DNA from 3 places in the Bacillus sp. FSL K6-6540 genome. Region 3 is predicted to be linked to each of the others. Evidence: riboswitches for the same ligand, from Rfam matches in the RefSeq annotation. Region 3 holds a riboswitch; each other region holds the start of a gene.

Region 1 (4,243 bases), on a different contig from region 3:
GGAAAAACAGCCGTCGCTGCCGTTCTTGCCTTATCTCTGCTCGGAACCGCTCCCCATATCGGCCAGGTACAGGCTGCGCCTGCCATTTCGGTCAAGCTGGATGACGTTGCGCTTACATTCGATGCGGCTCCCATGATAGACAAAGGGGTCACTTACGTGCCGTTCCGGACGGTCGGTGAGGCGCTGGGCATTCAAATCACGTGGAACAGCAAGACCCAAACGGTGAAGGCCATTGGCGAGGTGAAAGGTCAAACGACGGAAGTGCTGCTTCAAGTCGGGAGCTCGAGCGCAACCGTCAACGGTAAAAAAGTGAAGCTGGCCGCTCCCCCTGTCCAGCGGGAAGGCCGCGTTCTGATTCCGCTCAGCTCGTTCAGCAGCCAATTCGGCGTTAATGTCGGCTGGAATCAGGCGACTCGCACGGTCTCCCTCGTGTCGCCGCAGCGCGAAATGCATCTAAGAGCCTTTTACGCTTTGCAATCTTTCCAAGAGCGGGATCTCGTAGCATCCATGAATTCAGTCGCCTTCGGCTGGAGCCGCATTGATCGGGAAGGTCAGTTTACGCTTCAAGGCGACGAATACCGTCTGCCTGCGGCGGCCGGGGACGTGACTCCGCAATCGATTGTTGCGGATGCTGCGGACCGGGAGATTAAACCGTACCTTATGGTTTACGCTTTGGACGGAAACGGCGAATTAACCAAAGTCCTCAGCGACAGCAGCCTTCGCCAAAAGTCCATTGAAGGCATCACGACTGCGGTGGCGGATAACGGATTCGGCGGCGTGGTGCTTGATTTCGAAGGGCTCGGTTTTAAACTGGATGCCGCGAAGCAGCAGAAGCTGCTTAATGATTACGTCAAGCAATTGAAAGCCGCATTGCCGAGCGACATTGCTCTGTCCTTAGCCGTTCCGCCATTGAACAGCGCCTATAAAGGCTATGATTACAAGACGCTGGCCTCCCTTGCCGATGATCTCATCGTCATGGCGTATCAGTACAATCCGGTTGGCACCAAAGCCCAGGTTCCTGAACCCAACAGTCTGGTGGACCAAGCCATTCAGCAGGCACTTCAGGCAGGCGTTCCTAAGCAGAAGCTCCTGCTCGGCATCAGCGTAAGCAGCGAAACCGCCACATCCGTCGACGATAAGCTCGGCTTGGCCAAGCGCTATGATCTGAAAGGTGCCGCCTTCTGGCGTCTGGGCTTGTTCCGTTCCTATAATAATGGCATGGAAGCCGCCGTGAATGCCTCTGTCGTAAAGGAATAATCTAGTGAATCTTTTCGCAGAATCCCAAATTATAATCTTCCATAAAAAAAGAAAGCCTGACAAGATCATCTCTTGTCAGGCTTTCCGGTTATGTATCGAACTCTAAACTGCGTATTCCAATTAGCTCGCGCTTCCTACCAGTTTAGCATAGTTCTCTTGACTCAATACACGGCGCGCCGTAACATAACGCGGTTCGTAATAGGAGTCGCTAAGCTTGCTGATTCTTACGCCCTTGCTGCTGGAAGCATGCGCAAATTGTCCATCTCCAATGTAAACGCCCGCATGGGAAATGCCGCTTCCGCTTGTATTGAAGAATACCAAATCTCCGACTCTCAGGTCCTCGCGATCCACATGAACCCCGGCTTTAGCCTGACTCTGGGAAGTGCGTGGAAGGTCCAAGTCGAAATTTCTAAACATATACAGAATAAATCCGGAGCAATCAAATCCGCTTGTCGTTGTTCCGCCCCATTTGTAAGGCGTTCCTACCAATTGCTTCACTTGATGCTGAAAATTCGGTTGTTGATCAGCATAGGCTGATACGGCACCAGAAGAAAAAATAATTGCAGACCCAAGCAATGTGATGACAAATTTCTTCAAAATACGTTCTCTCCTTCGATGCCTACGGAGTTAGCTAAGGGTTCGGTTGAAGGTTCCCTATACTCTCTATGGTACAAGAATAATTCACCCAAGACGGTTCCCCCGTTTTCACAAACGAAATTCGGCAAAATTCATTAACATTTTGTAACCTTCTCTTAATATAGTATACAAGCAAGGATGCTGTCAATAATATCCTAGAAATCTATCACTATATGTTAATCAATGTCGTATAGGCTGAAAATTTTCATGTTTTTTCATTATGCCATCTCGTATACTCATGACAATTATGTAACACTCCATCGAACCTCCGGCGACGTTTTGTTAATGGGCATGCAACTTTTTTGCAGTTCGGAACGTTTACATATTCAGACAAGAAATCAAAGAGGTGATCCTTCGCTTATGAGTCAAATTACGATGGCTGAAGCTTTGGCAGTCCGGGCAGCAATCAACCGTCTCATGAATCAACTGATGTCGGAACGCTTGAACAACAGCAGCACGATCATTGAAAAAGGGGAAACGGCGGAGTATCCTGCACGCAGCGTGGATGCCATTACGGAAGAGATCGAAGCCGCCGCAGCGGATTACAGAAAGCTGGATCTGCTGATGGCAATCTCCAACACGACGCAGACCATTAGTTGGAACGGCTCCGACATGACCATCATGGAGGCGATCGAGCTCGCCAAACAAATGCGCAGCGATATCGGACAGCTTGCCCATCTCGGCTCCCGCAAGAAGCTGGAGCGCCAGAGCGGCCGGGGAAGCGGAGATGGCGCCGTAACGCTGTTTAACGTGGCCTTATACGATCCGGAAGCTTATCAGGCGCAGGCGCGCAAGAAGGAACGCGAAGTGACCAGGCTCTCCTCACTGATCGAGCATGCCAACCATACGAGCATGATTACGTTCGACGCATCAAAATACATGGAATAGCGGAAGCCGCCGGCTCCAAGCCTGCAGGCCGCCTCGCGTGCGGGTTTGGAGCCGGCGGCTTCCGTCGGCGGGCGGGAAAGTGCGGGCAACCGCTTATTGTTTGTCGGATACAAACAAACCTAATAGGAAACCAAAAACTCGACTCCAGTGAAAACGGATGACGGCTTACGGTTTACGCCTATCACCTGTCACAAGTTACGGACTTCGCTTACGCAAATATGATCGCTCCGTTTCCCGCTCTCTTCATGAATAATCAGAAAGCCGCCCTTGAGGGCGGCTTTTGTTGCCTTTTCTTACGAATATATTATTGGAACAAGGCTGCGGCTCCCACCAGGCCAACATCGTCCCGCAGTCCCGCAGGAACGATCTCGTAGGTTCCTAGATAGGACGGCATGACCAGCTTATCCGTCATTTCCCGAAGCTGCGGGAAAAGAAGCTCGCCTGCTCTGCTCACACCCCCGCCAACCACGATGCGATCGGGGTTGAAGCTGTGAATGACGTTAACCAGTCCAAGCGCCATGTAATAGACGGCACGATCGATGACCTCCACTGCGACGGGGTCATGAAGACGTTTAGCCTCGAATACATGCCTGGCGTTCACGCCTCCATCGGCTGCGGCCAGTTCAGAAATAACGCTGGTCTGGGTAAGCATCCGCTGGGATGCTGCCAGGCCGATGGCCGTTCCTGAAGCAAACACCTCCCAGCAGCCATGGCTGCCGCAATTGCACTGCGGACCGCTAGGATCAATGATATGATGCCCAAGCTCCCCTGCAAAGGAATTGCTGCCCAGAAACAGCTTGCCATCCAGCACGATGCCTGAACCGATGCCTGTGCTGAGCGTCACGTAAACCATGTTCGTCGACCCTCGGCCGGCACCTCTTACATATTCGCCCCATGCGGCTGCATTGGCATCATTCAGCACTTGTACTTCCGTATTCAGATCTCGTTCCATCCAGGCTTTGAGAGGGACGTTGGTCCATTCCGGCAAATTCGTGCCGTGAATGACAATGCCCTCCCGGCTGTTAACCGTTCCCGGCGAAGCCATGCCTACGCCTCGAAGCGGGTGGCCGCCCGACACGCTGCGAATCATGTTCGTAATTCTCGCGACCACTTCCTCGGCCGTACGCGCTCCGGCTGTCTCCATTTGCTCCCGGTTCAGCAGCTGTCCTTCGGAATCAAAGAGCGCTGCCGCGATCTTCGTACCCCCAAGGTCAACGCCAACCACAAATTCTTGCTGTTTATTCAATTCGGTTTGCAATTTTTGTTCACCTGTTTCCGATAGGTTTGCTACTTCTATTGATGTAAGCTGTCAGCCAAGGATCGCAGTTCAACCGGATCAATGGGCTTCAGCCCTGATCGGCCATACCGGACAGCTGAGCCGAAATGAACCTCGCTCACGCCGGTCTGGTCGATGAAATCGCGTATGATTTCCCACTTCAGGCCATTCCCGGCCAAAATCTTA
Region 2 (4,243 bases), on a different contig from region 3:
GGCAAAATTCTCGGGATCTGGTTTCCGACCATGGCGTTTGTCGCCATCGGGTTTCAGCACGTGGTGGCCAACATGTTTCTCATCCCGGCCGCGATTTTTGAAGGCTATTACAGCTGGGGCGAGTATCTGATGAACTTCATTCCGGTATGGCTGGGCAATTTCGTTGGCGGCGCGTTATTTGTGGGAGCGACATACGGAACCGTTTATTTAAAGCAGGAGAAACAGGCCGCAGCCGCTCCGCGCGGCGAGCAGACGCCTGTGCCATCGGCCGGCGCTCCTCAACAGGTTCATTCGGCGCAGAATGTTTCCTAATGCCGGAAGCCTGGCGAGCGTCTGGCTTAAAGAAAAAGCTGCGTTCAACCGTCCTTGATGAAAGGCAGCGGTTGATCGCAGCTTTTTGTCGTGATGGGCGAGGCTGTTCCAAGTAATGAATCAAGCAGGGAACAAGCCCGCTATTTTTTTAAATGGTAGGGAACCGTCGTGATGATCACGTCTCTCCGATACAGGAGATGTGCCCGGATGAGCAGGCTGGATTGATTGTGCAGAAAATTATGCCAGCCCTTCTTGGGGATGAACTGCGGAATGACGACGGTAACCTGATAGTCGGATTCGCTGGCCTTGCGCTGCACGGTATTGATGAATTTCGTCAGCGGCTGAATGATGCTCCGATAAGGCGAGTGCAGCGTCACCAGCCGGATGTCCGGCTGCCACTTTTTCCATTTTTCCTGGAAGGCGACTTCCTCCTCCCGCTCGAACGGCACGTACACTGCGATGATTTGGCCCGCTCCCAGCGATTTGGCGTAATTCAGCGAGTTCTCCACCACATGCGTGATTCCTGCCACAGGCAGGATGATGACATTCCCCTCAATCGGCTTAACCGGCTCGCAGGTCGTAATCCGGAGCTGGTCCGCTACCGCCTCGTAATGCTTGCGGATCCGGGTGAAAATCCAGATGATCAGCGGCAGGAATATCAGGACGGACCACACCTGGGCGAATTTCGTAAAGAAGAAGATCATGGTCACGATAAAGCTGATGCATGCGCCGGTGGTGTTAATGATCAGCTTGACGATCCAGCCTTCGGGCTTTTCGCGAATCCATTTCACCATCATCCCGGTCTGGGAGAGGGTAAACGGGATAAACACGCCGACGGCATACAGCGGAATCAGATGCTCGGTTTTGCCTTCAAAAGCCAGCAGCAGCAGAATGGAGAAAAATCCAAGAATCATGATTCCGTTTGAGTATCCCAGACGGTCGCCGCGGACGGTGAACATTCTAGGAATGAACTTATCCTTCGCCAGATTGACGGCCAGCAGGGGAAAAGCGGAATACCCCGTGTTGGCGGCAAGGATCAGAATTAAGGCCGTTGTCCCTTGTATGAAGTAATAAAGCGCATTTCGCCCGAAGGTATGCTCGGCAATTTGGGAAACGACCGTGACTTGTTCGCTGGGACTGACCCCATAGTAATAAGCCAGGAAAACGATGCCCGAAAATAACAGGGCCAGCAGCGATCCCATCGCCACCAGAGTTTTGGCGGCGTTATTCGGGGCCGGGTCTTTGAAATTCGGAATGGCATTGGAAATCGCCTCCACGCCGGTCAGGGCGGAGCTGCCCGAGGCAAATGCGCGCAGGAGCAGGAACAAGCTCAGCCCGGCTACGGGCGTGCCGATCGGCGTATGAAGCTCCGGAGACGCATGGCCTGTGGCAATGTTGAATATCCCTACCCCGATCAGGATGAATAACGCAAGCACGAACAGGTAAACCGGATAAGCCAATATGGAGGCCGACTCCGTAACTCCTCTTAAATTCAATACGGTCAAGCATAGAACGAACACGATGGAGATCGGCAGATTATAGGCGTGCAATTCCGGAAAAGCCGACGTGATCGCATCCGTCCCGGCCGACACGCTGACCGCAACCGTCAGGATATAGTCCACGAGCAAGGAACCGCCGGCCACCAGCCCCGGGTACATGCCCAAATTCCGTTTGGACACGACATATGCGCCGCCGCCGTGCGGATAGGAGAAAATAATTTGTCTGTACGACAGGATAAGTGCCAGCAATAAGACCAGGACGCCGACGGCAATCGGTATGGAATACCAATAGGCAGCTGCCCCGACGGTCATCAACACAATGAGGATTTGTTCCGGGCCATAGGCCACGGACGATAGCGCATCGGAAGACAGGATGGCCAGCGCCTTGGTTTTATTCAGCTTTTGTTCGCCTAATTCCGTTGATTTAAGCGGTCTTCCGATGAGGAAGCGCTTGATTGAGGATAACATGGTTGTTTTTCACCGCCGCTTAAGATTAAGTTCATGGTAGAAGCTCCCTGAACGGACTTCTATCGGTGTTTTTTATATGCTGGACATAGGAACGGTCACCATTCCTATGCTGATTTTTGGCAAACAAAAAACACAGGTTAGAACCCTGTGTTTGATCACAAGTTCACAACCCTCCCGATCAACGCTGACGAGGTTAGCTGTCGGATTCGGGCGGTGAGAGTCGCCCTACCTGATTCCATCGCGGCGTACGTACGCGACGCATCAGGATTCACCCCATAGTATGGTTGAAGGATCCTATAGGTATCCCTCCATACGGTTGGTTCCCCCGCTTTCCATCATGGAAATTAAGCGAATGTCATGTGAATATGAAGAATGTTTTCGAAGCTGAATAGTATATTACGCCTGCTCCAATCGTTTGTAAAACATCCTCCAACGATCATTCGAACAGAATTATTTATAAAAAATGACAGATAAGCGCTTACATAAAGACGTGGCTTTGACAGGCTTTTTATTTTGCATGTTTACTGCGAAAATCACGAGTTTCTATAATATGGAGGATTAGGAGTGGGGAACAAATTCGCCATGCCGGTCTCGGGGGAGGAGACACTGGCATGGCGAATTTTTTTGGGAGTGGTCCATGATTCGGCAAGGAAGAGAAAGGGTCTGGGTTCCTCTTCTTTGCTCTTGATAGGAATATACCCGGGGGAAAGTAAAGTGAATCACCTGATTAGAAAAAAATGTATGACTTTACTGGAACCCCGATTTTCTTTTAAGATAAAGGGATATGATGCAGCCGAGCATAAGGGGGAAGTACGAAATGACTCAAGCGATGATTCATCAGGAAAACGGCGTATTTCCGGCGGTATGTCCGTTGGATTGTCCCGATACATGCGGCCTGCTGCTGCATAAAGAGAACGGAAAAATCGTCAAGGTGACCGGTAATCCGGAGCATCCAATTACGCAGGGAGCCATCTGCAATAAAGTCCGTAATATGGCACACCGGGTGTACCATCCGGAACGCGTGCTCTATCCGCTGCGAAGGGTAGGTCCCAAGGGAGAGGGCGCCTTCGAGCGGATCAGCTGGGACGAAGCCATTCAGGAGATTGCGGGACGCTATAAGGACTTGATTGAGGAATACGGCTCCAAGAGTATCCTGCCTTACAGCTTCTACGGCAATATGGGGATATTGAGCGTCGACGGCATGGACCGCAGATTCTTCAACAGGCTGGGTGCCAGCCGCCTGAAGCAGTCGATCTGCAATTCCGCGGGCAATGAGGGCTGGAAATCCGTGATGGGGTTTAATGGGGGAACCGTTCCGGAGGACACCGTACGAGCCGACGTCATCCTCGTCTGGGGCGGCAACATCGTCAGCACCAATATGCACCAGATGGTGATTGCAGAGAAAGCGCGCAAAGCCGGTGCCAAGGTCGTTGTGATCGATGTCCACAAGAACCAGACGGGGCAATGGGCCGACTGGTTCATTCCGCTGTATCCAGGCACGGATGCGGCGCTGGCCGTCGGCCTCATGCACATCATGTTCCGTGACGGCATGATAAATGAGGAATTCCTCCGCAAGTATACGATTGGTCATGAAGCCTTGCGCGAGCACGTCAAAGAATACACGCCGGAGCACGTTTCTTCCATTACCGGCATCTCGATCGAGGATATCGAGAAATTGGCCGAGCTCTACGGCCGGGCCGATACCTCCTACATCCATATCGGCAACGGTCTTCAGCATCACGACAACGGCGGCTTGACGGTGCGCAGCATTGCCGCGCTTCCCGCTTTGACCGGACAATGGCTGAAGCGGGGCGGAGGGGCCGCCAAGTCGAACGGCGGTTACAACAGCATGGATAGCGACGCGCTTGAGCGTCCCGATCTCCGGCCGAATCCCGAAGCGCGCACGATTAACATGAACCGGATCGGCGAAGCGCTTGCCATGACCGAACAGCCGATTAAGTCGC
Region 3 (4,243 bases):
GAATAAATACGCCCACAGCATATAACGGGATTAAGTGCTCCGTCTGTCCTCCGAATAAGATAATGAGAACAATGGAGGCAAAGCCTAAAAAGATAATCCCATTTGAGAAGCCTAAGCGGTCGCCCCTGACTGTAAACATTCGCGGCATATACTGGTCTCTCGCCAGGTTGAAGGCAAGCTGCGGGAAGGCTGAAAATCCCGTATTTGCCGCAAGAACCAAAATAAGCGATGTGACACCTTGGATGACATAGTAGAACACATTCCGCCCGAAGGTTTCGGATGCAATTTGTGAAACCACTGTTTCATCAGGCTTCGGCGCCGTACCATACCCGTACGCGAGCACCGTGATGCCGGAAAACAAGATTGCCAGCAAAATCCCCATCATCGCAAGCGTTCTTGCCGCGTTTCGCGCAGGCGGGTTTTTGAATGCAGGAATCGCATTAGAAATGGCCTCAACCCCGGTCAACGCTGAGCATCCGGAGGAAAAAGCCTTAAGCAGCAAAAACAGCGTAATGCCGGCTACAGGTGTGCCCAGCGGTGTATGATGGGCTGGCTGGTCTATTTGTCCTGTCATGAGTTTAAACAACCCGACTGCAATGAGAACCAAAAGCGCCACCACAAACAGATAAACCGGGTAGGCAAGAATGGATGCCGATTCCGAAAGACCGCGCAGGTTCAAAATCATAATCACTAACACGAGAAAAATAGCGATCGGCACATGATAATCATGCAATGCAGGAAAGGCTGACGTGATGGCGTCCGTGCCTGCGGAAATACTTACCGCTACTGTTAAAATATAATCAACAAGCAATGAACCGCCCGCAATCAATCCCGGTTTTTCACCGAGATTTTCTTTAGAAACGACATACGCCCCGCCGCCCTGCGGATAAGCGTAAATAATTTGCCTGTATGAAAGAATCAGTGCGAGCAGTAATATGAGAACGCCAACCGCAATCGGAATGGAGTACCAAAATGCGGCAGCACTGATTGTTGCCAAAATGATTAGAATTTGTTCTGTCCCATATGCGACAGATGACAGCGCATCTGAGGAAAGCATAGCCAAGGCTTTTAATTTCGTCAGTTTTTGCTCTCCAGCTGCTTGGGATTTTAGTGGTTTCCCAATCAAAAAACGTTTGATTGAATGATACATCGATGTCTTCCCCTTTTAATTTCTCATTTTTCAATTAAAACAATAAAACATCAGTGTCTTGCTCTCACATGTTGTTGATAGTCCTTTCTGCTATGATGTCTCTGTATGCGATTTGCATTCAAAAATGAACAACAAAAAACACAGAGGCAAACGGATGCCCCTGTGCCATAACATCGAACACAGGTTTCATTCATCTCCTCTCACGAACGCTTACGAGGTTAGCTGACGGATTCGGGCATATGAGAGTTAGCCCTACCTAAAAAGGATTCACCCCAACGGCAAAAAGCCGTTCTATTGGGTCCCCCGCTCTGATTTCAGATTAAGCGATTTGTTTTCTAAAAGAGATCATACTCCCGTTCCCGCACGTTGTAAAGAGGCTTATTGGCTGAGAGAAAAAAATAAAATGACAGGTTCCACAAATGGAATTTACTTACCAAAAATAAAAAAACAGAGGCTAAAATCGCCTCTGTTTTATTCTGTATCTGTCTTTCTTTTTCTGCGTCTTACGGCAATCCAAATGAACACTGCCGCAATCACCATAATGAGTGCCAGCACACCAATATACATCCATTTCTGGCTATGATCCTGTGTTAGTTGTTCTGCATCGGAACTGTTTGTTTCCGATTTGAGCTGCTGGTGGTTTGTAAACACCTGCTGGCTGTTTGTTTCATTAAGGACGGTTGCCGACTCATCGTTGCTGTTCAGATAACTGATGATCTCTTTTGTGACAGCCGCGCCATCTCCTTTTAACGGTGCAAAGACAGCCATTGTATAGCGTGAATCCCAAACCGATGCTTGGGTAAATACCACTTGTTTTGTCGTCTCATTCAGCATCTCGAAACCAGATACATCAAACGATCCGTTCTTTTCCTGCGGCACAAGCAGATCTGATGATTTCTCCTTCAGAAGAGAAAATTGATTGATCCCTCCTATGAAAATGAGGTTTCGTCCTTTCGCATCATTTGCTGTAACGTCAGATGATTTCTTTACCGTATATGAATGCTGTGCTTCGCTGCCAAAGGATTCCGTCACGAGAGAAAGCTCCTCTAGCTTCGATTGGCTTACGGTGTCAGGAAGCACGATTAACGTTGTTTGATCCTGGTTTCCGGCGTAAGGCAGCGGCCACTCTTGAAAATCCGCTGACGGAGACATGCCTTTGATGGCGTATGATAATGTACTGTTTTTATCGATAAAAACCCACTTTTCTTCATCAGTGGTGTTGCAAGGGTTGTTTTCCTTTAAACCGGTCGTGACGAACTGAATATCAATGTAGCGGTTTTTTTGCAGCAGCTTAGGGTCCACTTTCACTGTGACATGATAGAATCCGTTTTTATCTTCTTTTCCTAATTCATCAAGCCGGACCGAGTGCGGCTGGTCGTTGATCATCACTTTCAGTTCTGCGGCCTGAGAGGCTGACTCGTTTTCAGCCGTTGAGGCTTGAATCGTTTCAGACTTTTTCAGTTTAAGCGACAGCTTCGCCAATTGGTTTTCATCTAAAACAGCCGAAGCCGGATAAAAATAATGTGCTGAAGATGTTTTGTCAGCTCCAATTGTGATATCGCCCGCTCCAAAATTCTCAAGGGTCAGCTTATCGCTTTCCTTTTTTTCAGTCTGCCGAAGCTTGCTGATTGAAAGTGTATCGCCGCTGAGCTGGCCTGTATATGTCTGATCTGTCATCACGCTGATTTTTTTAGTGAGCGCGTCCTCGGACGCCGCTTGCGCAAACAGAACCGGCTGCTGTTTGCCCTCTGCTTTCAGCACCCGCTCCGCAAGCAGAAGGTTTTCTCCTTTTGCCTGTAGCCCAGCTTGTTTCAACAGTTTTTTCACTTTGCCGTTCCAATGCTTGTCCACGCCGATAACAATCGTCGGCTTATCGATTTTTTTCAGTTCAGATTCCGTGACATACGCAATACTGACACTGCTGTCCACCGTTTTCAAATAGCCTTCTGTTTTAACAGCAGCTTCTATTTCTGCTGAACTTGGGTGATCCGGAATGACGATGGCTGTTTCTTCCGCTGTATTTCCAGATTGGGCGAAAGGATACGGATAATGGTCCAGCGACGTTCCCTTCGCTTCACTGCTGTCAGCAAGTGTCAGCCGGCTGTCCGGATAAATTTTGATCCAGTTGCCTGATGTATCCTGTCTGACGCACACGCCCTCTTTCATTACGCCGTAGAATTTCAACGATACGTTGTGATAGCCTTGCGCAGACTGGCTTTTATTCAGATTCAGCTTCACTGTTTTCCGTTTGGAATCACCATCAAGCTTTAACGTCTTGACCGGTTCATCATCAATGACAGCCGTTAACGATGATGGAGAAATTAAAAGATTTGATGCCTCGTATTCGATTACCAATTGCTGATTGCCCGAAGAAGCGCCTGCCGGGATCTGATACGTCAGCTCTGCGCTGTCTTTTGATCCATACAGTGTAATCAGCTCGCTTGTAAGCACCTGCTGTTTGGCTTGTTCTTGGCTGCTTTTCCCGAGGAGCGAACCACTGACCTGTACGTCTTTGGCAAGAGCCGTTTGTCCAGTCATCGCCAGCAGCATGAAGCTTGTGAGAAAAATCATTATTTGTTTCAAAAAGGTCACCCGCTTTTATGTTGATTGTATCGTTCTGTCTTGTACCATTTGACCTCTTGCTTGAATAAACGGTGCTTGATTTCTACAAATAAAGAGTAGATAACAAGCACAATCCATGCCTGCGAGTATGTGAAGTACATGAGAAATACGATAAAAAAGTTTTGCTTGTTCATTTCTGTTTTTTCAATGCTCAACGTAATCATGACCTCTGTCATAAATAAGAAAAATGCCAAAATCCAGAGAATCATTGCCAAAAATCCAACCGATAAATGCAAATCATAAAACAAATTCACAACAAAAATCGTATTCGACATGATCACGCCAAAGAAAAACAGGAAGTACGTAAAGAAAAAATAAAACAAATCAAAGATAATCCGTTTTCGTTTCAGCTTAAAAAACTGCGCCAAAAATTTGAGCACGACATATTGATTGCCGCGCGCCCATCGGGTGCGCTGGCGCCACCATACCTTCCATGTTTCAGGTTCCTGCTCCCACGTGATGGCGGCAGGG

The links. A riboswitch is a leader RNA that binds a small molecule or an ion and turns the genes downstream of it on or off. The one in region 3 is predicted to bind cyclic di-AMP.
Region 1: it holds a riboswitch for cyclic di-AMP, as region 3 does, so the genes downstream of both, MHH82_RS19895 (C40 family peptidase) here and kimA (potassium transporter KimA) in region 3, are expected to answer to the same signal.
Region 2: it holds a riboswitch for cyclic di-AMP, as region 3 does, so the genes downstream of both, MHH82_RS30555 (APC family permease) here and kimA (potassium transporter KimA) in region 3, are expected to answer to the same signal.

The regions. Positions count from the first base shown of each region.
Region 1 covers NZ_JBBOXH010000001.1:4,528,263-4,532,505, forward strand. The annotation lists gene MHH82_RS19890 (stalk domain-containing protein) at 1-1,257, shown strand, start outside; gene MHH82_RS19895 (C40 family peptidase) at 1,378-1,854, opposite strand; cyclic di-AMP (ydaO/yuaA leader) riboswitch at 1,858-1,991, opposite strand; gene MHH82_RS19900 (hypothetical protein) at 2,254-2,781, shown strand; gene MHH82_RS19905 (ROK family protein) at 3,086-4,039, opposite strand; gene MHH82_RS19910 (copper homeostasis protein CutC) at 4,075-4,243, opposite strand, start outside.
Region 2 covers NZ_JBBOXH010000001.1:6,773,550-6,777,792, reverse strand. The annotation lists gene MHH82_RS30560 (formate/nitrite transporter family protein) at 1-312, shown strand, start outside; gene MHH82_RS30555 (APC family permease) at 453-2,279, opposite strand; cyclic di-AMP (ydaO/yuaA leader) riboswitch at 2,446-2,640, opposite strand; gene MHH82_RS30550 (molybdopterin-containing oxidoreductase family protein) at 3,097-4,243, shown strand, end outside.
Region 3 covers NZ_JBBOXH010000002.1:1,339,074-1,343,316, reverse strand. The annotation lists gene kimA (potassium transporter KimA) at 1-1,150, opposite strand, end outside; cyclic di-AMP (ydaO/yuaA leader) riboswitch at 1,343-1,486, opposite strand; gene MHH82_RS39200 (cellulose biosynthesis cyclic di-GMP-binding regulatory protein BcsB) at 1,622-3,733, opposite strand; gene MHH82_RS39195 (glycosyltransferase family 2 protein) at 3,739-4,243, opposite strand, start outside.